DNA from 4 places in the Terrisporobacter glycolicus ATCC 14880 genome. Region 1 is predicted to be linked to each of the others. Evidence: riboswitches for the same ligand, from Rfam matches in the RefSeq annotation. Region 1 holds a riboswitch; each other region holds the start of a gene.
The links. A riboswitch is a leader RNA that binds a small molecule or an ion and turns the genes downstream of it on or off. The one in region 1 is predicted to bind glycine.
Positions count from the first base shown of each region.

Region 2: linked by a shared signal. The riboswitch ahead of TEGL_RS06755 (alanine/glycine:cation symporter family protein) and the one ahead of TEGL_RS03775 (GrdX family protein) in region 1 are both predicted to bind glycine.
Region 3: linked by a shared signal. The riboswitch ahead of gcvPA (aminomethyl-transferring glycine dehydrogenase subunit GcvPA) and the one ahead of TEGL_RS03775 (GrdX family protein) in region 1 are both predicted to bind glycine.
Region 4: linked by a shared signal. The riboswitch ahead of TEGL_RS11255 (saccharopine dehydrogenase family protein) and the one ahead of TEGL_RS03775 (GrdX family protein) in region 1 are both predicted to bind glycine.

Region 1 covers NZ_CP117523.1:733,298-739,428, forward strand. The annotation lists gene TEGL_RS03760 (glycine/sarcosine/betaine reductase component B subunit) at 1-894, shown strand, start outside; gene grdB (glycine reductase complex selenoprotein B) at 907-2,214, shown strand; gene TEGL_RS03770 (hypothetical protein) at 2,307-2,462, shown strand; glycine riboswitch at 2,721-2,820, shown strand; gene TEGL_RS03775 (GrdX family protein) at 2,987-3,349, shown strand; gene TEGL_RS03780 (glycine/sarcosine/betaine reductase component B subunit) at 3,490-4,770, shown strand; gene grdB (glycine reductase complex selenoprotein B) at 4,783-6,090, shown strand; gene trxB (thioredoxin-disulfide reductase) at 6,130-6,131, shown strand, end outside.
Region 2 covers NZ_CP117523.1:1,366,058-1,372,188, forward strand. The annotation lists gene TEGL_RS06745 (AI-2E family transporter) at 1-253, shown strand, start outside; gene TEGL_RS06750 (hypothetical protein) at 282-1,370, shown strand; glycine riboswitch at 1,681-1,769, shown strand; gene TEGL_RS06755 (alanine/glycine:cation symporter family protein) at 2,087-3,457, shown strand; gene TEGL_RS06760 (PepSY domain-containing protein) at 3,595-4,296, shown strand; gene TEGL_RS06765 (DNA polymerase) at 4,468-6,131, shown strand, end outside.
Region 3 covers NZ_CP117523.1:604,739-610,869, reverse strand. The annotation lists gene TEGL_RS03150 (dihydrolipoyl dehydrogenase family protein) at 1-101, opposite strand, end outside; gene TEGL_RS03145 (winged helix-turn-helix transcriptional regulator) at 189-530, opposite strand; gene gcvPB (aminomethyl-transferring glycine dehydrogenase subunit GcvPB) at 642-2,090, opposite strand; gene gcvPA (aminomethyl-transferring glycine dehydrogenase subunit GcvPA) at 2,092-4,575, opposite strand; glycine riboswitch at 4,747-4,857, opposite strand; gene TEGL_RS03130 (folate family ECF transporter S component) at 5,163-5,681, opposite strand; gene TEGL_RS03125 (DUF2628 domain-containing protein) at 5,957-6,131, opposite strand, start outside.
Region 4 covers NZ_CP117523.1:2,276,666-2,282,796, forward strand. The annotation lists gene TEGL_RS11240 (PfkB family carbohydrate kinase) at 1-13, shown strand, start outside; gene TEGL_RS11245 (pseudouridine-5'-phosphate glycosidase) at 13-933, shown strand; gene TEGL_RS11250 (GTP-binding protein) at 1,006-1,929, opposite strand; gene TEGL_RS11255 (saccharopine dehydrogenase family protein) at 2,079-3,329, opposite strand; glycine riboswitch at 3,508-3,614, opposite strand; gene TEGL_RS11260 ((2Fe-2S)-binding protein) at 3,763-4,062, opposite strand; gene TEGL_RS11265 (dihydrofolate reductase family protein) at 4,163-4,699, opposite strand; gene TEGL_RS11270 (hypothetical protein) at 4,861-5,517, opposite strand; gene bioD (dethiobiotin synthase) at 5,730-6,131, opposite strand, start outside.

The sequences.
Region 1 (6,131 bases):
AAGCTTTGTAACTTAGTATTAGTTTGCGAGCCTATTGATGATTTAAAACAACATAACCATGAAGCAGCTTTAAGATTTGCTGGATACAAAGCAGCCACATACTTAGGAAATTTGGCAAAAGATATTACTCCAGATGAAACAGAGGTTTATGAAACAGATTCAATAATAGAAGGATATAAAAAATATACAGAATTACCAAGAGTAGCTTATGTATATATGCTTCAAACTCAAGGTTTATTGCATGATACTTATGTATATGGTGTAGATGCTAAGAGAACTATATCTACTTTAATTTATCCAACAGAAGTAATGGACGGAGCAATAGTAAGTGGTAACTGTGTTTCTGCATGCGATAAAAACACAACTTATCATCATTTAAATAACCCAGTTATTCATGACTTATTTGAAAAACATGGAAAAGAGTTAAACTTTGTTGGTGTAATAATAACAAACGAAAATGTTTATCTTGCTGACAAAGAAAGGTCTTCTAACTGGAGTGCCAAATTAACTGAATTTTTAGGTGTAGACGGTGTAATAATCAACGAAGAAGGATTTGGTAATCCAGATACTGACTTAATAATGAATTGTAAAAAGATAGAAGAAAAAGGAATAAAAACAGTAATAATAACAGATGAATATGCAGGTAGAGATGGAAAATCGCAATCATTAGCTGATGCTGATTCTTTAGCAAATGCAGTTGTAACAGGAGGAAATGCAAATGAATTAATTACTCTTCCTCCGATGGATAAAGTGATAGGATATCAAGAGGTTGTAGATGTTATAGCTGGTGGATTTGACGGAAGTTTAAAACCAGATGGTTCAATAGTTGCAGAACTTCAAGTTATTACAGGATCTACAAATGAAATAGGTTTTAATAAATTAAGTGCAAGATAGTGAGAGGGGGGTTTGAAGATGATAAAAGTTGTTCAATATATAAATCAATTTTTCGCACAAATAGGTGGGGAAGAAATGGCTCATGTTAAACCTGAAGCGAGAGGGGGTATAGTAGGGCCAGGTGCTGCTTTTAATGTGGCGTTTAAAGGAGAAGCTGAAATAGTAGCTACAGTAATATGTGGAGACTCTTATTTTAATGAAAATTTAGAAGAAGCTAAGAAAGTAGTATTAGATATGGTTAAGGGGTATAATCCGGATGTATTTATAGCAGGACCAGCTTTTAACGCAGGTAGATATGGTGTTGCTTGTGGAGCAATAGCTACTGCTGTTAAAGAAGAATTAGGAATACCTTCATTAACTGGTATGTACGTAGAAAACCCAGGTGCTGACATGTTCAAAGACAAAGTTTACATGGTAGCAACTAAAAATTCTGCAGTAGGTATGAGAGATGCTGTAAAAGTTATGGCACCTCTTGCTCTTAAACTTGCAAAAGGCGAAGAAATAGGTGCATCTATTGAAGAAGGTTATATGCCAAATGGTGTAAGAAAGAACTTCTTTGATAGTGAAAGAGGGTCTAAGAGAGCTGTAGATATGTTAATTAAGAAATTAAAAGGTGAAGAATTTACAACTGAATACCCAATGCCTGATTTTGATAGGGTAGCTCCAAATCCAGCAATTAAAGATTTATCAAAGGCTAAAATAGCTCTTGTTACTTCTGGAGGTATAGTTCCAAAAGGAAATCCAGACCATATAGAATCTTCAAGTGCATCTAAATATGGTAAATATGATTTGGATGGATTCAAAGTATTAAGTAGTGCAGATCATCAAACTGCTCATGGTGGATATGATCCAGTTTATGCAAATGATGATCCTAACAGAGTTTTACCAGTAGATATAATGAGAGAATTTGAAGAACAAGGTGTAATAAGAGAGCTTAATAGATATTATTATTCAACAGTAGGAAACGGAACTTCAGTTGCTAATGCAAAAGGATTTGCTGCAAAATATGCAGAAGAATTGAAGGCTGATGGTGTGGATGCTGTTATCTTAACTTCTACGTGAGGTACTTGTACTCGTTGCGGTGCAACGATGGTAAAAGAAATAGAAAGAGCGGGAATACCAGTAGTACACATTTGTACAGTAGTCCCTATTTCTTTAACAGTTGGTGCTAATAGAATAGTTCCAGCTATAGCTATACCTCATCCACTTGGAAATCCAGCACTACCATTGGAGGAAGAAAAGAAAATAAGAAGAAATCTTATAACAAAAGCTTTTAAAGCATTACAAACTGAAATAGAAGATCAAACTGTATTCGAATAAAATTTAAATTATGTTTACATTGAGCAATATTTTATGCTCAATGTAAATATATAAAAATAAAATTTAGATAAGCAGGTATTTCTAATGAGTATATTAGAAAAAAGAAAGTCATCATAATTGGTAACAGAGATGGTATACCTGGTCCAGCAATAGAAGAATTTGAATCTAATGTATATGATGATCAAATAGGAATGATAGAAATGGTACTTGACATAGATTATATAGTTAATGAAATGACCACTAATTAAGATAGCAATTTTGTAAGTACTAAAAGTTAAAAATAAAGGGTTATAAATAGTAATTATCAACATATAAATTAATAAATATAGAAAAAAATAAAAATATTGAAAAATATAAAAAAACTTGTTGCTTATTATAGATATAATTAATTATAATCTAATTAAAATAGAAAAAAATTATAAATGAATAGAAACTTTAAGTGAATGAATAATAAGACGATTATTATATTGCAGAATAATTAGAATAATACAATTATTATATTAAGGATGACTATTACGGGAGAGACTTTTAAAAAGCGCCGAAGGAATAAGCCAATATTAAGCGAATATTGGTGATGATCTCAGGCAAAAGGACCGTAGTACGACTTAACTCTGGAAAGCAAGACATCATTAAGTTTAATCAATAAATATATGCACCGAAGGGGCAACTCTATGCGAATAGAGGAAAACTCTCAGGTTAAATACAGAGCAGAAAGCTAGGGGCTTTCTGCTATTTTATTGCAAAAAAATAGAACTGTTCTGGGGGATATAAAATGATAATAACTAACAACAATAAAGTATATGAAAAATACAAAAGTGATTATAAGATTTATTATAAGGAATGTTCTTTTAAAGAAATCTTACTTTATGTAAGAGATAGAGTTCATGAAGGACATATACTTTTAACTCACCCTCTGTCTAGTAGCATAAAACCAAATGAAACTCCATATAAATCAGTCCTAATATCTGATTATAAAGAATCCCTAGATTACAAATCTTTAACAATTATTGAAAATGCAATTTTAACATATGACAAATTTAAAAAAGATAAAGATTATACTGTTGAATTAACCGATAGAATAATGGATGATTTTAAAGTTGTAGATTTATCAATAATTGAAAATGCTCTTAAGTAAATAGAGCATATTTAGCAGAATTTATTATTCCATAGAAATAGTAATATGTTTTAATAGCGCTTATTGTGCTTTTAAATAAATACCTAGTTCAAGTAAATAAAATTTTTGTAAAGTAAATAAAATTTTTGGAGGTGATTTTTTTGAAATTAGAATTAGGATATGTAAAAGTTAAAGACATATGTTTTTCTGATGTTTCAAAAGTGGAAGATGGAGTAATTTATGTTAATAAGCAAGAGTTAATTGACTTATTAATGGAAGATGAGAATATCAAATCAGTAGATTTAGAAATAGCAAAACCAGGTGATAGTATTCGTATTATGCCAGTTAAAGACGTTATAGAGCCAAGAGTTAAAGTTGAAGGACCGGGAGGAATATTCCCAGGTATGATAAATAAGGTAACAACAGTGGGCTCGGGAAAAACGAATGTACTTAAAGGTTCTGCTGTAGTAACAACGGGGAAAATAGTAGGTTTCCAAGAAGGAATAATAGATATGAGTGGTGAAGGTTCTAAATACACACCTTTCTCAGGGTTAAATAACTTAGTAGTAGTTTGTGAACCAGTAGACGGTTTAAAACAACATAATCACGAAGAAGCTATAAGATACGCTGGATATAAAGCAGCTATATACTTAGGAGAGTTAGCTAAAGATATAACTCCAGATGAAGTAGAAGTTTATGAAACAGATTCAATAATAGAAGGATACAAAAAATACCCAGAACTACCAAGAGTAGCTTATGTGTATATGCTTCAAACTCAAGGATTATTACATGACACTTATGTTTATGGAGTAGATGCTAAGAAAACTATATCTACTTTAATAAATCCAACTGAAATAATGGATGGTGCAGTAGTAAGTGGTAACTGTGTTTCTGCATGTGACAAAAACACAACTTATCATCACTTAAATAACCCAGTTATACATGATTTATTTGAAAAGCATGGTAAAGAATTAAACTTTGTAGGGGTAATCCTTACTAATGAAAACGTTTATCTTGCTGATAAAGAGAGATCTTCTAACTGGAGTGCCAAATTAGCAGAGTTCTTAGGTGTTGATGGTGTAGTCATAACTCAAGAAGGATTTGGTAACCCAGACACAGACTTAATAATGAACTGTAAGAAGATAGAGGAAAAAGGAATAAAAACAGTTATAGTTACTGATGAGTATGCTGGTAGAGATGGAAAATCTCAATCATTAGCAGACGCAGATCCTTTAGCAAATGCAGTTGTAACAGGAGGCAATGCAAATGAGGTTGTTACTCTTCCTCCAATGGATAAAGTAATAGGATATCCAGAAGTTGCAGATGTTATAGCTGGTGGATTTGATGGAAGTTTACAACCAGATGGATCAATAGTTGCAGAGCTTCAAGTAATAACTGGGGCTACTAATGAACTTGGATTTAATAAATTAAGTGCAAGATAGTGAGAGGGGGGTTTGAAGATGATAAAAGTTGTTCAATATATAAATCAATTTTTCGCACAAATAGGTGGAGAAGAAATGGCTCATGTTAAGCCTGAAGTAAGAGAAGGTATAGTAGGGCCAGGCGCTGCTTTCAATGCAGCATTTAAAGGAGAAGCTGAAATAGTAGCTACAGTAATATGCGGTGACTCTTATTTCAATGAAAACTTAGAAGAAGCTAAAAAAGAAGTTTTAGAAATGGTTAAACAATATAACCCAGATATATTTATAGCTGGACCAGCATTTAATGCAGGTAGATATGGTGTTGCATGTGGTACTATAGCTACAGCTGTACAAGATGAGTTAGGAATACCATCTTTAACAGGTATGTATATAGAAAACCCAGGTGCTGACATGTTTAAACAAAAAGTTTACATGGTACCAACTAGAAACTCTGCAGTGGGTATGAGAGACGCTGTTAAAGTTATGGCACCTCTTGCACTTAAATTAGGTAAAAAAGAGCCAATAGGATCATCAAAAGAAGAAGGATATATGCCAAATGGTGTAAGAAAGAACTTCTTTGATAGTGAAAGAGGATCTAAGAGAGCTGTAGATATGCTAATTAAGAAATTAAAAGGTGAAGAGTTTACTACTGAGTATCCAATGCCTGATTTCGATAGGGTAGAACCAAATAAAGCCGTTGTTGATTTAAGTAGTGCTAAAATAGCTTTAGTTACTTCTGGAGGTATAGTTCCAAAAGGAAATCCAGATCATATAGAATCTTCAAGTGCTTCTAAATATGGTAAATATGATATAGGATCATTCAAGCATTTAAGCAGTGCTGATCATGAAACTGCTCATGGTGGATATGATCCAGTTTATGCAAATGAAGAGCCAGATAGAGTTTTACCAGTAGATGTACTTAGAGAATTTGAAGAGCAAGGTGTAATAGGAAGTTTACATCAGTACTTCTACACAACTGTTGGTAACGGAACTGCAGTTGCAAATGCTAAGAAGTATGCTGCTGAAATAGCAAAAGAATTAGTTGCAGATGGTGTTAATGCTGTAATCTTAACTTCTACGTGAGGTACTTGTACTCGTTGCGGTGCAACGATGGTAAAAGAAATAGAAAGAGATGGAATACCAGTAGTACACATGTGTACAGTAGTTCCTATTTCTTTAACAGTTGGAGCTAACAGAATAGTACCAACTATAGCTATACCTCATCCTCTTGGAAACCCAGCATTATCATTAGAAGAGGAAAAGAAAATAAGAAGAGAGTTAGTTACAAAAGCATTAAAAGCTTTACAAACTGAAGTTGAAGACCAAACTGTATTTGAATAAGAATCAAGATATATTTACTAGCCTTTTGGAGGGAATATAAT
Region 2 (6,131 bases), 630 kb from region 1:
ACTAGTATTCATAATACAACAAATTGACGGAAATATTATAGGACCAAAAATACTAGGAGATTCAATTGGAATATCAGCGTTTTGGATATTATTTGCCATACTTGTGGCAGGTAAATTCTTAGGAATAGTGGGAATGATAATAGGTGTACCTTTATTTGCCATTGTTTATTCGATAATAAAAGAAGAAGTTGAATATAAGCTTAAGATTAAAGAATTACCAACAGATACCAAGGATTATATGGATAGAGTGTAGCAAGAAATTAATCAAGGGAGATGTTATTATGAAGAAAAAAGGGGTTTTTATTTTAACGCTGTTAATGATGCTTTTGTTAACAGTTAATGCATTTGCAGATAATATAGATAGTGCATCAAATTATTTTGCTTTAAATGAAGATATAAATATCTCAAAAGAAGTCTTAGGTGATATTTATTCTGCAGGTAAAAAGATTACTGTAAAGGATAATGTAAATGGTGATGTTGTAGCTCTTGCTGAGAGTATAGATATTACAAGTAATGAGGTAAATGGCAATATAAGATGTGGAGCACAAACTTTAAATATTAACAGCAAAAATGTAAAAAATATAACTTCTTTTGGTCAAAATATCAACATAGGTAAAAAAACTACTGCAAAGGCTATTTACGTATCAGGTGAGAATATTAATTTTAAAGGCAATTGCGAAGGATTTTATGCCGCAGGTGACACAATAATAATTAATGGTAAAATTAATGGTGATGTTAACATAAAATGTAATGAGTTAATTATAGCCGATAATGGTGAAATTACAGGGAACATAAAGGTATACTCACCTAAAGAACCTATTGTAAACTCTAATGTATCTATGAATGACATACAATATACTAAGATAGAAAATTCAACTAATGAGAGTAAACTAAAAGCTTTTTTAGGTTTTGGAACTATTCTATCGATTTTAGGATCTTTAATATTTGGGGTGCTTTTGTATTCTGTGTTTAAAAAATTCTTTATAAAAAGTAGTGATTTATTATTGAAAGAACCACTTCCAATAGTTTTAGGAGGCATGGCATCATTTATATTAATGCCTATAGCTAGTTTGTTGTTATTTTTAAGTATAATAGCTTTACCTATTGGGGTAATATCATTAATTATGTATTTTATAGTAGTTTATTTATCTCCTGTGATTGTGGGAATAGTAATTGGAAGATTGATACTTAAGAATAAAAATCCATACTTACAGCTTTTGGTTGGTATATTAGTTATAAGATTACTAAGTCTTATACCAATGATAGGTGGTTTTGTATGGGTAGTAAGTGGAATGATAGCTCAAGGGCTAATAATATACTCATTTGTTCAATCAATAAAATATAAAGAAAAAAGAATAGAAACAAACTAATAAGAAATATGGGTTATTTTAACCCATATTTCTTATTTATTAAAAATAATGTAATAAATCAATTATTTAATAATAAATTTTTATAATAAAAATTAGGAGAGATAATTTTAAAAAATGCTTTTATTTGAATCAAATAATTTTATATGAAAATTTAAATTAATCTATTTGACAAGTATTAGAAGATAATATACTATTATTGTTACAAGTTAACAAGTCAATAATCTGATGAAGCTTTACAGAAGAGTTGTCTTAGGACACGCCGAAGGAGTCATACTCTCAGGTACTTTTTACAAAGGTGGGACTGTAAAGAATAGGAAACTCTGGAGAGACCCGTAAAGGGAGCCGAAGGGGCAAGGCTTAACTGCTCAATCTCTCAGGCAAAAGGACAGAGAATATATATAAAGCATATTTATGCTTTTCTTTAATATGTATGAAATCCTATACTAAATCATCTTTATGATTTAGTATTTTTTAATTACTAAGATATTATAATACTTTTATATATATGAAAAACTTATATGTTCTTGTATTATCAATACATTTCTATAAGAGTAAAAAAGCAATTTTTTTATAGTTCATACATATTCAAAATTATTATATTTTTAGCAAGCTGCATATTGTTACTGTATGCAGGATGCAATTTATTCTTGTCTTTATTCATAAATGATTATATGATTTTGTACTTAAATTATTTAATTACAAAAGGAGTGTTTTTTATGGATTTTCTTAACTTATTAAACCAAGTGGATAGCTTTATATGGGGACCACCATTATTAGTTTTACTAGTAGGTACAGGTATTTATCTTACAGTAAGACTGGGACTAATACAAATTGTCAGATTACCTAAAGCATTAAAATTAATTTTTAAAGCTGAGAATGAAGGTAATGGAGACATCTCAAGTTTTGGAGCTTTATGCACAGCTCTTGCAGCAACAATAGGAACAGGTAATATAGTTGGAGTCGCTACGGCAATCAAAGCTGGTGGACCAGGCGCATTATTTTGGATGTGGCTTGCTGCCTTCTTTGGAATGGCAACTAAGTATTCAGAAGGTTTACTTGCTATAAAATTTAGAACTAAAGATAAAAATGGTCAAGTATCTGGTGGTCCAATGTACTATATAGTAAATGGTATGGGGGAAAAATGGAGACCTTTAGCATCGTTCTTTGCTGTAAGTGGTATATTAGTAGCGCTTTTAGGTATTGGGACATTTTCACAAGTTAATTCAATTACAGATGCAGTACAAGGCTCTTTTAATATAGACCCTAAAATAACAGGAGTTATATTATCAATTTGTGTTGCTTTAGTTGTATTTGGAGGTCTACAAAGTATATCAAAGGTGGCAACTAAAATAGTTCCTTTTATGACAGTAGCATATATATTAATATGTCTTGCTATTTTAGGTAAATCTTATACATTAATACCAGAAACATTTGTATTAATATTTAAAAGTGCTTTTACTGGTCAAGCAGCTGCGGGAGGTTTTATTGGAGCAACAGTGTCAATGGCTATTAGAAATGGTATAGCTCGTGGCGTATTTTCAAATGAATCAGGTCTTGGTAGTGCCCCTATTGCAGCTGCTGCAGCAAAAACTAAGTGGCCAGCAGAGCAAGGTTTAATATCAATGACAGGAACATTTATAGATAGTATAATAATTTGTACCTTAACAGGAGTATCTTTAATAATTTCAGGTGTTTGGCAAAGTGATTTGAATGGAGCAATAATGACTCAATCAGCTTTTGCATCAGTACTCCCAAATTTAGGTCCAATATTTCTAACAATAAGTTTAAGCTTATTTGCATTTACAACTATCCTTGGATGGAGTTATTATGGAGAAAGATGTTTTGAATTTTTATTTGGAGTTAAAAAAATAAATTTGTTTAGAGGTTTATTTGTACTTATGGTGTTGCTTGGCGCATTTTTAAAATTAGAAATGGTTTGGATTATAGCTGATATTGTAAATGGCCTTATGGCACTACCAAATTTAATTGCTTTACTTGCGCTATCTCCAATAATCATATCTGAAACTAAATTATACTTAGATTATTTGGATGAAAAAAATAAATCAGATAAGGAAAAAATAAGCTAAAATGGCAAGTTTTCAATATTTTATTGTAATTTTTAAAAACTTTTTAAAAAAATTTTTATTTTTTTATAAAAAAGGTACCCAAAATAGAACTTAACCTTTGTATATATAGTGTAAAAAATAAAAAAGGAGAGATTTCAATGAAATTAAACAAAATGATAGCAGTAGCTTTAGGTGTAGTTCTTACATCATCAACAGTATTATCACAAGTAGGGTTGGCAGATGCAGCATCTAAACTTATAGGAAGTGCAAAAGCAAAGGAAATAATGTTAAAGAAAGTTCCGGGAGCAAAAATAGTTAAGTTTAGATTAGATAATGATAAGACTCCAGAGTACGAAGGAGAATTAACAAAAGGAAGTTATAAGTACGAAATAGATATAAATGCTAAGAGCGGAAAAATAACAGATTACGAAAAGGAAAAAATAAAAACATCTTCTTCAAAATACATAGGAGAAGCTAAAGCAAAAGAGATAATGCTAAAGAAAGTTCCAGGAGCAAAAATAGTTAAATTTAAATTAGATAAAGATGATACAGCTGAATACGAAGGTGAATTAAGAAAAGGTAACTATGAATATGAAATATCAGTAAATGCTAAAAGTGGAAAAATAACAGAATTTGAAAAAGAAAAAATAAAAACATCTTCTAAGAAATTAATAGGAGAATCTAAAGCAAAAGAAATAATGTTAAAGAAAGTTCCAGGAGCAAAAATAGTTAAATTTGAATTAGATAATGACAAAACACCAGAATATGAAGGTGAATTAAGAAAAGGTAACTATGAATATGAAATAACAGTTAACGCTGTAACTGGGAAAATAATAGAATTTGAAAAAGATATTAATTAATAAAAAATAATTTTTAGTAGTAAAATATAAATAATGTCAATAAGAAACCTTAGATTGAAGTAAAATTCAGTCTAAGGTTTTTATTTTTAGTAGAAAACTAATAGTTTTAAAAGAGAGATATAAGGTAAAATATATAGTATAAATAATTATAAAATATAAAGGAATAATCATATGAAAAAAGAGAGAAGACGTATAATTATTGATTTTGAAGTATTGTCCAAAGGTGGATTTTGGATGTGCTGTATGAAAGATTACAAAACAAAAAAAGAACATATTATTGTCAATAATAGGGAAGAGTTTCTTAGGGTTTTTAATAAAAATAAAGATTCTATTTGGGTAGGATATAATATAAAGGGATATGATCAATGGATAATGAAGGCAATAATTGCTGGAACAGATCCTTGTTCTATATCAGAAAAGATAATTGAACATAATATCTCCCCTTATGCAGTAGACAGAAGTTTAAATAGGATTCCCATATATATATTTGAACTAAATGACAGTTATAGAAGCTTAAAAGAATTAGAATTGTTTATGGGAGAAGATATAAGAGAAAGTACTATTTCTTTTGATTTAAATAGATATCCTACAAAAGAAGAAATTAAAGAACTTACTACTTATTGTCTTCACGATGTTAGGATGACTTTTAAAGTGTTTCAAGAGGTCTATTATAAGTATGAAGCACAACTGGGATTAATAGAATATTTTAACTTAGATGAAAGTATGATCAACAAGACGGAGGCTCAGTTAAGTGCATATATTCTTGGGGCTAAAAAGCCTAACTATCCTAGAGAAGATGTAGCAGACTTTGAAATAGTTAATACTATAGAACTTAGTAAGTATAATAATATAAAACATTGGTATGAAGATTATAATAATAGAGATTTTAAAAAATATTTAAGAGCCAATGTATATGGAGTTGACACAGATTTTGGATGGGGAGGTCTTCATTCTGCAAGAAAAAAATATGAATGTGAAAATTTCATTGTAAATTCTGATGTTAGTTCCTTTTATCCATCTATTATGATAGAATATGGACTTCTTAGTAGAAACGTGCAAAATCCAGGCAAATTTAAAGAAATAAGAGATGCAAGATTCAAATTTAAAAGAGAAAAAAATCCTATAGAAAAATCACTTAAACTTGTACTTAACTCCACGTATGGTGCATGTTTAGATATAAATAATGATTTATATGATCAAAGACAAGGTATAGCTATTTGTGTTAATGGGCAATTATTACTTCTTGATTTAATAGAAAAAGTTGAATTAACCTTTGGTGATAGAGCAGAATTTATACAAGGAAACACAGATGGTGTTATGTTTAAATTTAACTCTAAAGAAGATGTAGATAAATATTTAGAAATATGTCAAGAGTGGAGCAAAAGAACAAAAATGAACTTAGATCATGATTTTATAAAAAAAATAATTCAAAAAGATGTAAATAATTATGTTTACGTTAAAGAAGATAAAAGTGTAAAAAGCAAGGGTGCTTATGTAAAAAAACTAAGCTTAATAGATAATGATTTACCTATTGTGAATAAAGCTATTAAAGAAAAGTTAATCAATAATATAGAAATAGAAAGAACTGTTAATAATAGTAATGATTTAATAGATTTTCAAAAATGTGTAAAAATCACAGGTAAGTATAGTCATGCAGTTTATGGTAAAGAAAATATAAATCTTAAAGTTCTTAGAGTATTTGCAAGTAAATTAAGTATTGATAATGCCATAATGAAAATGAAAAGTGATGGAAAATTAGAAAAGATAAGCTATACACCTGATAGAGTTTTTATTGATAACAGTCAGGTTATTAATAAAGAAATACCACAGAAGCT
Region 3 (6,131 bases), 130 kb from region 1:
TCTATTAAAGCTACTTTTAAACCTTTACTGCCTAAATCAGCACCTAAAGTTTTTCCACCTTTTCCAAATCCTATTATTATAGCATCATATTTATTTATCATATTAAGTCCCCCTGTTATCTCTTTTATTATTCTCGATTAAATAGTAACAAGATTATTAATATGACTCAATTAGGCACTTTTTTGTAACTACTTATGCTCTTTGTCACAAGATAAGTTACTGTTACTCCAATGAATCATACTCTCCATAATAGGAAGTAATTTTAATCCGCTATCACTTAAATAATAAGTAGACTCCATAGTGTTATTTATAGTTTTCTTCTCTTTTACAACTATTTTATTATTAATTAATAAATCTAATTGCTGTGTTAACATTTTTTTGCTACAACCTTCTATTTTCCTTTGTAGCTCTCCAAATCTTATTTTTTCACTTTTTATCTCCCAGATTATAACTGCAACCCATTTTTTACCTAATATATTAGACAAAGCTTCTACTGGACAATCATAAATTATTTCATCTATTTTGAACATTTTTTATCCTCCAATACATATTTATTTTCTTATTATACACTATAATAAAAAATACCTAAGAAATATATAATTATATAACTACTTAGGTATTTTTTTAGGTATATTAATTTTTTATCTATTCTTCCAAGTTAATATAGGTTTTTTCACTGCTCTTGCATCATCAACTCTACTAATAATAGTGTTATGAGGAGCTGAAGTCAATAGTTCTGGGCTCTCTCTTCCTTCTTTTGCTATGGATTTCATAGCTTCTATAAATTTATCTAAAGTCTCCAAGCTTTCTGTTTCAGTTGGTTCTATCATCATTGCTTCTCTAATTATTAATGGGAAGTAAACCGTTGGTGGATGATAGCCATAATCTAACATTCTTTTTGCAATATCCATTGTATTGTATTCTCCATGAGGTCCTTTTAATACAAATTCATGTTTACAAACTTCATCTATTGGCAAATCATAGTTCTCTTTTAGCTTTTCTTTTAAATAATTTGCATTTAAAACAGCCATTTGGCTTGCTTTTTTAAGTCCATCTTTACCCATAGTTAAGATGTATGCAAAAGATCTAACCATTACTGAAAAATTACCATAGTAATTTTTAATTTTTCCTATAGAGTCCTTTTTATCATAATTTAATATATATTTATCATCTACTTTTTCTATTGTTGGCACTGGTAAATAAGGAATTAAATCTTTTTTTACTCCTACTGGACCACTTCCAGGCCCTCCACCACCATGAGGTGCCGCAAATGTTTTGTGTAAATTCAAGTGAACTACATCAAATCCCATGTCTCCTGCTCTAGTTATTCCCATAATTGCATTTGTATTTGCTCCATCGTAATATAAAAGTCCTCCATCTTCATGAACTAGATTTGCTATTTCTTCTATATTTCTTTCAAACAATCCTAGAGTACTTGGATTAGTTAACATTAATGCAGCTACTTCATCATTTAGTACTTCTTTTAATTTATTTATATCAACTGCTCCATTTTTAGTTGATTCAACTTCAATAATATCAAACCCAGCCATATTTGCACTGGCAGGATTTGTTCCATGAGCAGAGTCTGGTACTATAACCTTAGTTCTTTTTAAATCGCCTCTACTTTCATGGTATTTTCTTATCATCATAAGCCCTGTATATTCTCCATGTGCTCCTGCAGAAGGCTGTAAAGTTACCTCATCCATTCCTGTTATTTCACATAACATTTTTGATAAATTGTACATTAATTCTAAAGATCCTTGTGATGTTTCAACTGGCTGATAAGGATGCATATTAGTAAATTTGCTAAGTGAAGCCATATCTTCATTTATTTTTGGATTATACTTCATAGTACAAGATCCTAGAGGGTAAAATCCTGTATCCACACCGAAATTCTTATTTGATAATAAAGTATAATGTCTTACTACATCTAACTCACTTAATTCAGGTAATTCTAAATCAGTTTTCTTTATCATATTATGATCTAGCATTTCATCTAGTTTTGTAAGTTCTACGTCTAGTTTTGGAAGAGAATAAGCTTTTCTTCCTTCCTTGGAAATTTCAATTAATAAGCTATTATATTCTTTCATTTTACATTCCCTCCATAATTCTCATTAATTTATCTATTTCATCTGCACTTCTTTTTTCAGTTACACAAATCATAGTGCAATCTGCCAATTCTGGATAATCTTTGCCTAAATCATATCCTCCAAGTATATTATTCTCTAACAATTTTTTATTTAGTTCCTTTATTTCAATTGGTGATTTCATCACAAATTCATTGAAGAATTTTCCTTTAAATAGTATCTGGAATTTTCCGCCTTTACTTATTTTCTTATATGCATGATGTGATTTTTGTATATTTTGCATTGCTACTTCCTCATAGCCTTTTTTACCCATAGTTGCCATATAAATTGCTGAGTTTAATGCACACAAACCTTGGTTAGAGCATATATTTGAAGTTGCTTTTTCACGTCTAACATGTTGTTCTCTGGTTTGAAGAGTTAAACAGTAACATCTATTTCCATCTCTATCTACTGTTTGACCAACTACTCTACCAGGCATTTTTCTTATTAAACCTGATTTTATAGCTAAGAATCCTACATATGGTCCGCCATAGTTTAATGCATTTCCTAAAGGCTGAGCATCTCCCACAGCTACATCTGCTCCTACTTCTCCTGGAGACTTTAGTACACTCAAAGTTATTGGATTTACACTTAATACATACATAGCTTTTTTGCCATGAGCTATTTGACCCACTTCATCAACGTCTTCTATAACACCAAAAAAGTTTGGGTTTTGAAGTAGTACACAAGCAGTGTTCTCGTCTACTACTTCATTCAATCTATTTAAATCCGTCATACCTAACTCCCTATCATAATCAACTTCCACAACTTCACAATTATTAAATTGTAAATAAGTTTTTAATATTTTTCTTGTTTCTGGATGAACAGTTTTTCCTACTACTACTTTTTTACGTCTAGTTTTTGAAACTGCTAATAAGCATCCTTCCACTGCTGCTGTTGCACCATCATACATAGATGCATTTGCTATATCCATTTTTGTTATTTCTGCTATCATTGATTGGAATTCAAATATACTTTGTAATGTTCCTTGGCTTATTTCTGCTTGATATGGTGTATATGCTGTGTAAAATTCACTTCTTGATGTAATATGTTTTATGATCGAAGGAACATAATGATCATAAGCCCCTGCTCCTAAAAAGCAAGTTAATTCTTCTGTACTTATATTTTTATCTGCTATGTTTTTTACTATTTGACTAACTTCTAATTCTGATTTTGATTCTTCTAACTGTAAATCTCTTTTTAATTTTAAACTGTCAGGTATGTCTGAGAATAGATCGTCTATTGTATTTACTTTACATGCTTTAAGCATTTTTTCTTCATCTTCATGAGTCGCTGGTATATATGAATATTGCTTATATTCTTCCTTTATTATTTCAGATTTTTTATATTGTTTTTTATAAAAAGGTCTTTTTACTATTACTGCACTTACAAGTTTTTTTCTTACTCTTACTCCTATTTCATTTCCAACTTTGGCATAATTACTATCTATAATTGCCATTCCTATAAATTTGTCTAAAGTAGGAGATTTAAGTCCAGTAGTAACAAATCCTATAACTTTATCATCTACTTCTACTTCATAGCCACTTCTTATCATACCTTTTCCTTGCATTTCAAAAGCAACTAATTTTCTTTGAGTTTCCTGTGACTTTAAACCAATTAAAGCTTCTTTACCTATAAAATTTTCTTTATTCAGTTTAACAAATATTCCTAACCCACCTTCTAGAGGAGATATTTCTTCACTTATTTCATGGCCATAAAGAGGTAAATTCACCTCTGCTCTTAAAGTATCTCTAGCCCCAAGACCTGCTGGTGTTATGCTATCTTTTCCTACTTCCAAAATATCATTCCATATTTTCTCTACTACATTTTCATCGCAGTATATTTCAAATCCGTCTTCACCAGTATAACCTGTTCTTGAAACTATACATTTTTCTCCACAAACCTCTATATTATTTTTGAATTTATAAAATTCTATATCATTTAAATTTATATTTACTAACTTAGATAATATTTCTTCAGCTTTTGGACCTTGTATTGCCAATTGAGAAACATAATTAGATACGTTACTTATATTTACATCAAATTCTTCACTTTGATTTTTAATCCATTCATAATCTTTATCTATATTACCAGCATTAATTACTAGTAAATAATTTTCTTCTTCTATCATATAAACTAACAAATCATCTACTGCCATTCCATTTTCATAACACATTGGTGAGTATATAATCTCTTCTGCTTTCAGGTTTGTAATGTCATTTGTAATTAAATACTGTATAAAATTAAATGCTTCTTTTCCCTTGACTTCAACTTCTCCCATGTGAGAAACATCAAATAGCCCAGCACTTCTTCTTACATAGTCATGTTCTTTAGTTGCACTTGCATACTCTAATGGCATTTCCCATCCTGCAAATTCAAACATTTTTGCATTTAATTTTTCATGTGTAGAAAATAACTTAGTTCTTTTTAACTCCATACATTCTATCATTCTCCTACTCCCCCATCACATTTTTTATATAAACATAAAAAAGAGGATATGCAGACACTACAAGTAGTAGCCACATATCCTCTGTTCATTTACCTGAAAGTTTTAGCGAGATAATCTCATTTTCTTCGTCGGTGACTTTCACTCTTAATGAGCAAAGTCTTTCCAGAGTTCCATCAATTTACGATATTCTTGCCTGAAAGTTTCTCTGAAAATTTAATGGCAATTTTCAGATTGCTTCTTCGGCCTTTTTACCTAAGTAAAAACGTCTCTCGTAAATATCATTTGGATTTATTTAATTCTAAAATCATTGTATGTGAGTTCATAATATTTTTCAACTGTTTTTGTTCATTTTCTTATATATTTTTTCTGATTTTTTCGACAATTCAAAATCATTAGATAATTAGATGTAATAAATATACAAAAGTGCTTATAAAAATTATAATCGCTTTTATCATACATTAAAGTTACTTAATAAAAATCAAAAACTTACCCCAATATTAGCCATTATAGTTCTGATATGAATTGCTAAACAACTATTATTTTTAATCTAAATTCGCAGTGGTTAAATCTTATACAAATCATTTTTCTTATATAGCTTGTGAAAATTTAGGTAATTTCACTATAAATTTTTTCCAAACAATACCTATTGTTATAACTTTTAACGGTATCATAATAGCTTCTTTAAGTAAACGCGTTGGTAATAATCCTATAAATCCTTTACCCATTAAAATAGATAACCAATAAGTATCAAGACCTAAATTTAAAATTATATCTATAACTAAAACAGTTCCTATTATTCTTGTCCACGTAACTGCCTTATTATGTAAAAATACTCCATATACTATTCCCGACAATATGGCCGTAAGTGTAAATCCTGGGAAAAAAGCTCCTGTTGGAAATAGTACTACACCTATAATATCTGCTATACCATTTGCAACACCAGACCATATTGGTCCGTACATAATAGCAATTATAGCCACCGGTAAAAAACCGAATCCTATTCTAACTATAGGCGTTTGTATAGAGCAAAATCTAGTTAATATTATTTGTAATGCAACTAATAAACTAGTCTGAACTAGTCTTTTAACATTAAATTTTTTATTCATAAATTTCCTCCTAAATTTGGTTAGCACATAAATAAGTGATTCATGTGTGGAGTTATCAAAAATGATAAATTCTTTATATATATTTTTATTATCATCTATTGATTAGCCTATCTATTAAATTTAAATAACTTAATTAAATTGTAGCACAAAGGTTTTTAAAATAATTAGATTATTAACCTTTTTACAGTAAATCCAATAAATAATTCTATGTAAATAAAAAAAGACACATAAACATAAATGTTTATGTGTCTTAATTATTATTAAATTATATAATTTTAGTAATAATATGGAGAAGAGAACATAAATAAAAATGTTCCTAATGCACCTATCAATAATAAAAAAACTATGGTAATTATAGCTAATATTATTGGTATTGCTATATTAACTCCACCTTTATTTAATATTAATCTTTGCTTTATATCCTCTCCCATATTAGTGAAAGAATTTAAT
Region 4 (6,131 bases), 1.5 Mb from region 1:
GGAGTTAATATAATGTTAAAAAAATATTTACAAATACATCCAGAAGTTGAAGCAGCCGTTAAGGAAGGAAGACCAGTTGTTGCTTTAGAATCTACAATAATATCTCATGGTATGCCATACCCACAAAACGTTGAAATGGCTAGTACTGTTGAAAATATAATAAGAGAAAATGGTGCAGTTCCTGCAACTATAGCTATACTAGATGGAGTTTTAAAAGTTGGTTTAACTAAAGAAGAAATAGAATTATTAGCTACAAGCAAAAATGTAGTTAAAGCTTCTAGAAGAGACTTACCATTTATAATATCTAAAAAATTAACTGGAGCTACTACTGTTGCTACTACTATGATACTTGCAGATCTTGCTGGTGTTAAAGTGTTTGCTACTGGTGGAATAGGTGGAGTTCATAGAGGTGGCGAAACTACTATGGATATATCTGCTGACTTAGAAGAATTAGCTAATACTAATGTTGCTGTTATATGTGCTGGAGCTAAGTCTATATTAGATATTGGTTTAACTTTAGAATACTTAGAAACTCACGGTGTTCCAGTAGTAGGGTTTGGAACTGAAGAAATGCCTGCTTTCTACACTAGAAAATCAGGATTTGGTGTTGACTACAGAGTAGACTCTTCTGTGGAAGTAGCTGAAGCTTTAAAAGCTAAGTGGGACTTAAATCTAAAAGGCGGTATGGTTATAGCTAATCCAATACCTAAAGAATTTGAAATGGATTATGATACCATAACTAATGCCATAGAATCTGCTTTAAAAGAAGCTGAAGAGAAACATATAGGTGGAAAGCAAGTTACACCTTTCTTATTAGATAAAGTAAAAACTATAACTGAAGGAAAATCTCTTGCCTCTAATATAGAACTTGTTTACAACAATGCTAAAGTTGCTGCTAATATAGCAAAAGACTTAGCTGATTTAAATAAATAATAATCCTAAAAAGGGCTGTAGTACAACAACTTTTAATACTTGTACCACAGCTCCTTATTTTTTATAATTATTTTAATTCTCATTTAAAAATAATTCTTTTAATAATTTTGTATTTAATAGCAGTCCTATTATGACTACTTTGGTCTTACATATTTTATTCATATATTCATAAGAATAATTCCTTGGAGTAAAGTCAAAATGAACAGTTTTACCATTTTCAATTTGAATTATTCCTTTTCCCCTTAATACATATCCCTGTTTTTTATCATTTAGTAATTCTAATACTTCTTTTAATTCTTCTTCTGTAAAAACCTTAGGTTTATCTATTGTAGTAGATTTCAATAACTTCTTAATTCTAGTTGTATCATTTAAATTTTCTTTTATAACAACTCTATTTATTTCTAAAGCTTCAATATAATGTTTTAAGTTTAATTCTCTTTTTAAATACCAATCTTCTTCTATTATATAGGCTTGCTCATTATAGTCACTAAGTTTCCATATAATAGGTTCAAGCTCATTTTTGTTCACTCCTTCAAAATGACTAAGTAGTATAATGTTTGCATTTTTAATTTGATTTAAATAAAAATCTCCAAAATTATCTTCATACTCATAAAAATTGCATAAATCTACTATTGTTATTACATTATTGATTATCATTTCTTTCTTTGAATACTTACATATATCTTGGCACAGTTTAATTATGTCTGATAACATGGCAACTCCAGAAGGTTCTATTATAATTCTATCTAAACTAGTTTCTTCAATTAGGGATAATATTGCTTCTTTAAAGTTACCTATTAAACTGCAACATATACATCCTGATGGTAATTCTTTTATTATAAAATCTCCCTTTATTAAATCACTATCTATAGACATATCCCCAAATTCATTCTCAATAATAGCAATTTTTTCATCTGTATTTTTAACAAACTCATTTAAAAAAGTTGTTTTTCCAGCACCTAAAAATCCTGAAATAATATCGATTTTTATACTCATTTTCTCTCCTCTTTTGTCTTAATTTAACTTAATTCAATTATAAGAGTAACATATAAAAAATATTTATTGAAATTGATATTTTCTATAAAGTTTGAGTAAATATAAATTTTATTGATATATATTAACATGAGAAACTGTAGTTTTTTAATTTACATATTTATTATTTCGTATCTAAATCCTGTTTCTTTCATTAAATCTAAGTATGGAATTGGATTAAAATACTCTGGTGAAAATACTCCTTCTCCCTTCCATATTCCCCTAGCAATAAGTTCTATAGTAAGAGCTGCACCAAATCCTGTTTGAGCTACTACTGCTTGCATGCCCCAATCTTTTATTGATTGTTTATTTTCAAATGGTTGATATATAAAAATTTCTTTTTTCTTTCCATCTTTTATACCTATACAATGAACTCCAACAAGCATCATGCCTATCATTTCATCACCTATCTCTTTTGGTTGCGGAGCACATGCTGCAACTACATCCCTTGGCACTACTTTTACTCCACCCACATCAACAGGGTGTATACTTCTAAGACCTAATGAATCTATTACTTTTAAAGCATTTACTAAAGATGGGTCTAAAGCTATTTTAAAAGTAGCTTTTTTAAGACCATATTTACCTAAATATCTTTGCATAGTAACTACTTCTTCATGTTCTACTTTTATCAAATTATTTTCTCCAACACCTTCAGGCATTATAAATGTTTCTTCTCCACTAAAAGCATCTTCCACTATAAATCCACCCTTGTCTTTATTATACTCCACATTAGGATTCATAACTTCATCTAAAATAGTCCATACATTAAATCCAAAAGTTATATCATTTTCTTTGGCACCTGGTATTTCTAAGTTTCCACCATCTTTTACATGCACTTCATGTAGTTCATCAAATTCATACTCTGCAGCATATTTTGCAAATACATTTACTACACCTGGGTCTATACCCATGCATATACAAGCCATTTGATTTTTATTCTTCCAGTTTTCATGCCTATCAAAGTTGTACTTGGTCATAGGCTCTATATAGCTATTTTCTATTCCTATACCAAATTTAGGATTATCCATAGGTACTGACCATGTTCCCATACTACCATAACTTGCTCCACCCTCATAAGCAGCATCAAATATTTGATTACTTACAAATGGAGCCGCAGAATCCATTACAAAATCTATATTATACTCTTTAATTAATTCAATCATCTCATTTTTATTTTTAGCATCAACTTGAACTGCCTTATAATTTTCTTTTTCCTTTAAATTTTCTATTACTTCTTTAGCTCTATCTAAATTATAATCCGCAACTAAAACAAATTCTAACCATTCTCTATAATTTTCTCTACTTTGCAGTATTTTTAGTATTGATTCTCCTACTGCTCCTGATCCTACTAACATCATTCTCATAATAATTTATATCTCCCTTATTTAAATTTATAAATATACATTTATACATAAATATGATTTTTCAAAAGCAAAAAAGGACAGAATAATAAGCATACTAAAATTAAGTATCTTATTACTCTGTCCTTTTGCCAGTTGGTTATAGCCACGTAGGCGACGGTATCCGTTCTCTCCAAAGCTTCGTCAAATAATCTTCCTTTTGCCTGTCAGTTTCAAAAAAGATTAAGATAAATTCTTTTTTTTGCTTCTTCGGCCTTACATTTAAGTAATGTCTAAGATTATTCTCATCCGATCATATTTATTTTACTATTTATATTTTATAATATATATTTTCATTGTCAATATATAATTTAGATTACTCTTTAAATTTATGTATATTTTACATATAAAAAGCCTTAGTAATTGTTTTCAATTTACTAAGGCTTTTTTAATACAATTATTTTTTATTTTTTAATATATTTTCTATTATTCCTTTACATCTACCACAACCAGTTCCTGCTTTAGTCTCTTCCATAACTTGTTCTACTGTTTGTGCACCACTTTTAACCGCTGCTACAACTTCATTTACAGATACATTTTGGCATTTACAAACATTTTGTACTACCCTATCAATTTCTCTATATTCTTCATCATTTTCTATAACTATATCTGTCATGACCTTAACATCTTGTACCGTTCTAGCTCCTTGTGCCTGAGCTGCTCTAACTTTTATATATTTTTCCTTATCTAAAATCATATCCATACTCCTTATATTTATAAATAATATTATTTTTCATTTTAAATTTATTATTCCATTTTAGTGTAGGTTTATACAAATATCATTTTTTAATATAATTCTATCTTTTTGTATAAGTTAATACTGCAATTCCACCTGAGAAACTATAATTTTTTAAATGTAAATTTATAGTTGGATTATTTTCCAAAAATAACTTTCTTCCCTTACCTAATATACAAGGAATTATACCGATTATGTACTCATCTATAACATCAGATTTTATGAATGTATCTGCTAAAATTGCACCACCAAATATCCATATATTCTTTCCTTCTTCTTTTTTTAGGTTAAGTATTTTTCCAACAATATCTCCATTTATAATCTCCACATTATCTTTATTTATATTAAGTTTCTTATTGGTAACTAAGTAAATTTTTTTATCTGAAAATTCATCAAAAGTTTCTCTAGGTATATCTTCATAAGACTTTCTTCCCATCACTATTGTATCGCAAGTTTCTAAAAATTTATTAAACTCAAATTGTCCTTTAGTATCCAGTGAATTATTATCCTCTCCCACAATCCAATCAAATCCACCATCTTCATCGCTTATATATCCATCTATACTCATAGCTAAGTTAAAGATTATTTTTCTGCTCATTATATTTCTCCTTTTATTCAATAATTAAATATCCTTAAATAGTATTTCCTTTATATACCCATTATTAGTACACTTAAATAAAAAAGATAGTAATAGTACATCAATGTATTATTACTATCTTTACAATAGATCAGCTAATTCTTTAATTAATTTTAAAACTATTATTCTGCATAAGCATCTTTTCCAATTAAGTAATATAATCTGTCATCATTACTAATTGAAAATAGCTTATTTTTAAATAATCTAGTCACATTATTTTGTATATTTTTATTGCTTTCATAATCATAACCATTTACTTTTAGTATTTTACTATCCTTAGATAATTTTTCATAAGTTTTATCACTTACAACAAACTGATTCTTAAAAAGTCCAGTTATTAAGATTTTCTTATTAAGAACACCTTTTATTTTTATATCAATATCCTTTGCTTTAAATTCCTTTACTTCTTTTTGCTTGTTTAAATATGATAAATTCTTTATCCCATCATATCTAGGTATAATCATGGCTTCATCACCAGAAAGGTCAACCACTTTAAGACTTTTATCTTTAGCTAATTTATTATATTCTGTTTGCTTGATAACTACAGTTCCTTTGTCATCTACTTTAAGCATATCAAAGTTAGTCTCTTTTGCATTTGAACCTTTCAATGCTTCATTTATTGCTTCTTCTTGTGATTTTTCCTTTTTATTGCCTTCTTCTGATATATATATAAGTCTGTATGGATAATCATTAATTAATGATTTATATACAGATACACCACCTACAATAACTAATATTCCTAAAACTGCTGCTATAACTTTTCCTTTTGAAAATTTCATTTTACCATCTCCCTTATATTTAATAAATCTAATTGCTCTAAATCCAACAAACAACACGAAAAATATATTTTTATTTTATATTAGGTAGATTTTTTCAACAATTGATTTACATTACAGAAATATTACATTTTTGATAGTTTATTTTAATTAATATTAATCAAAATAAAAAGGATGGCATTAGCCATCCTTTTCTACTTGAATATATTTTATTTTTAAATTACTTCCTTTAAAGATGTATTTATATTTTCATCACCTTCTTTTACACAAACAATAACAGGTATATTAGTTAAATCTTCTATCATTTTTTTATTATCAATATGTATCATATTATTTTCATCATAGTTATTAAGAATAATGCCTATTATTGAAAAGCCTTGAGATTTGGCATATTCTGCTGTAAGAACTGTATCATTTATTGTTCCAAGTCCTCCATCAGCAACTATAATAATAGGAAGATTTAGTAATTTTATAATATCAGTTAACATTATTTTTTTATCATCAAATCTTAAAGGACAAATAATTCCTCCACATCCCTCAACAACCATAAAGTCGTAATTCTTACTAATTTTATCAAAATCTGCTTTTATTTTATTTGACTCAATAAATTCATTATT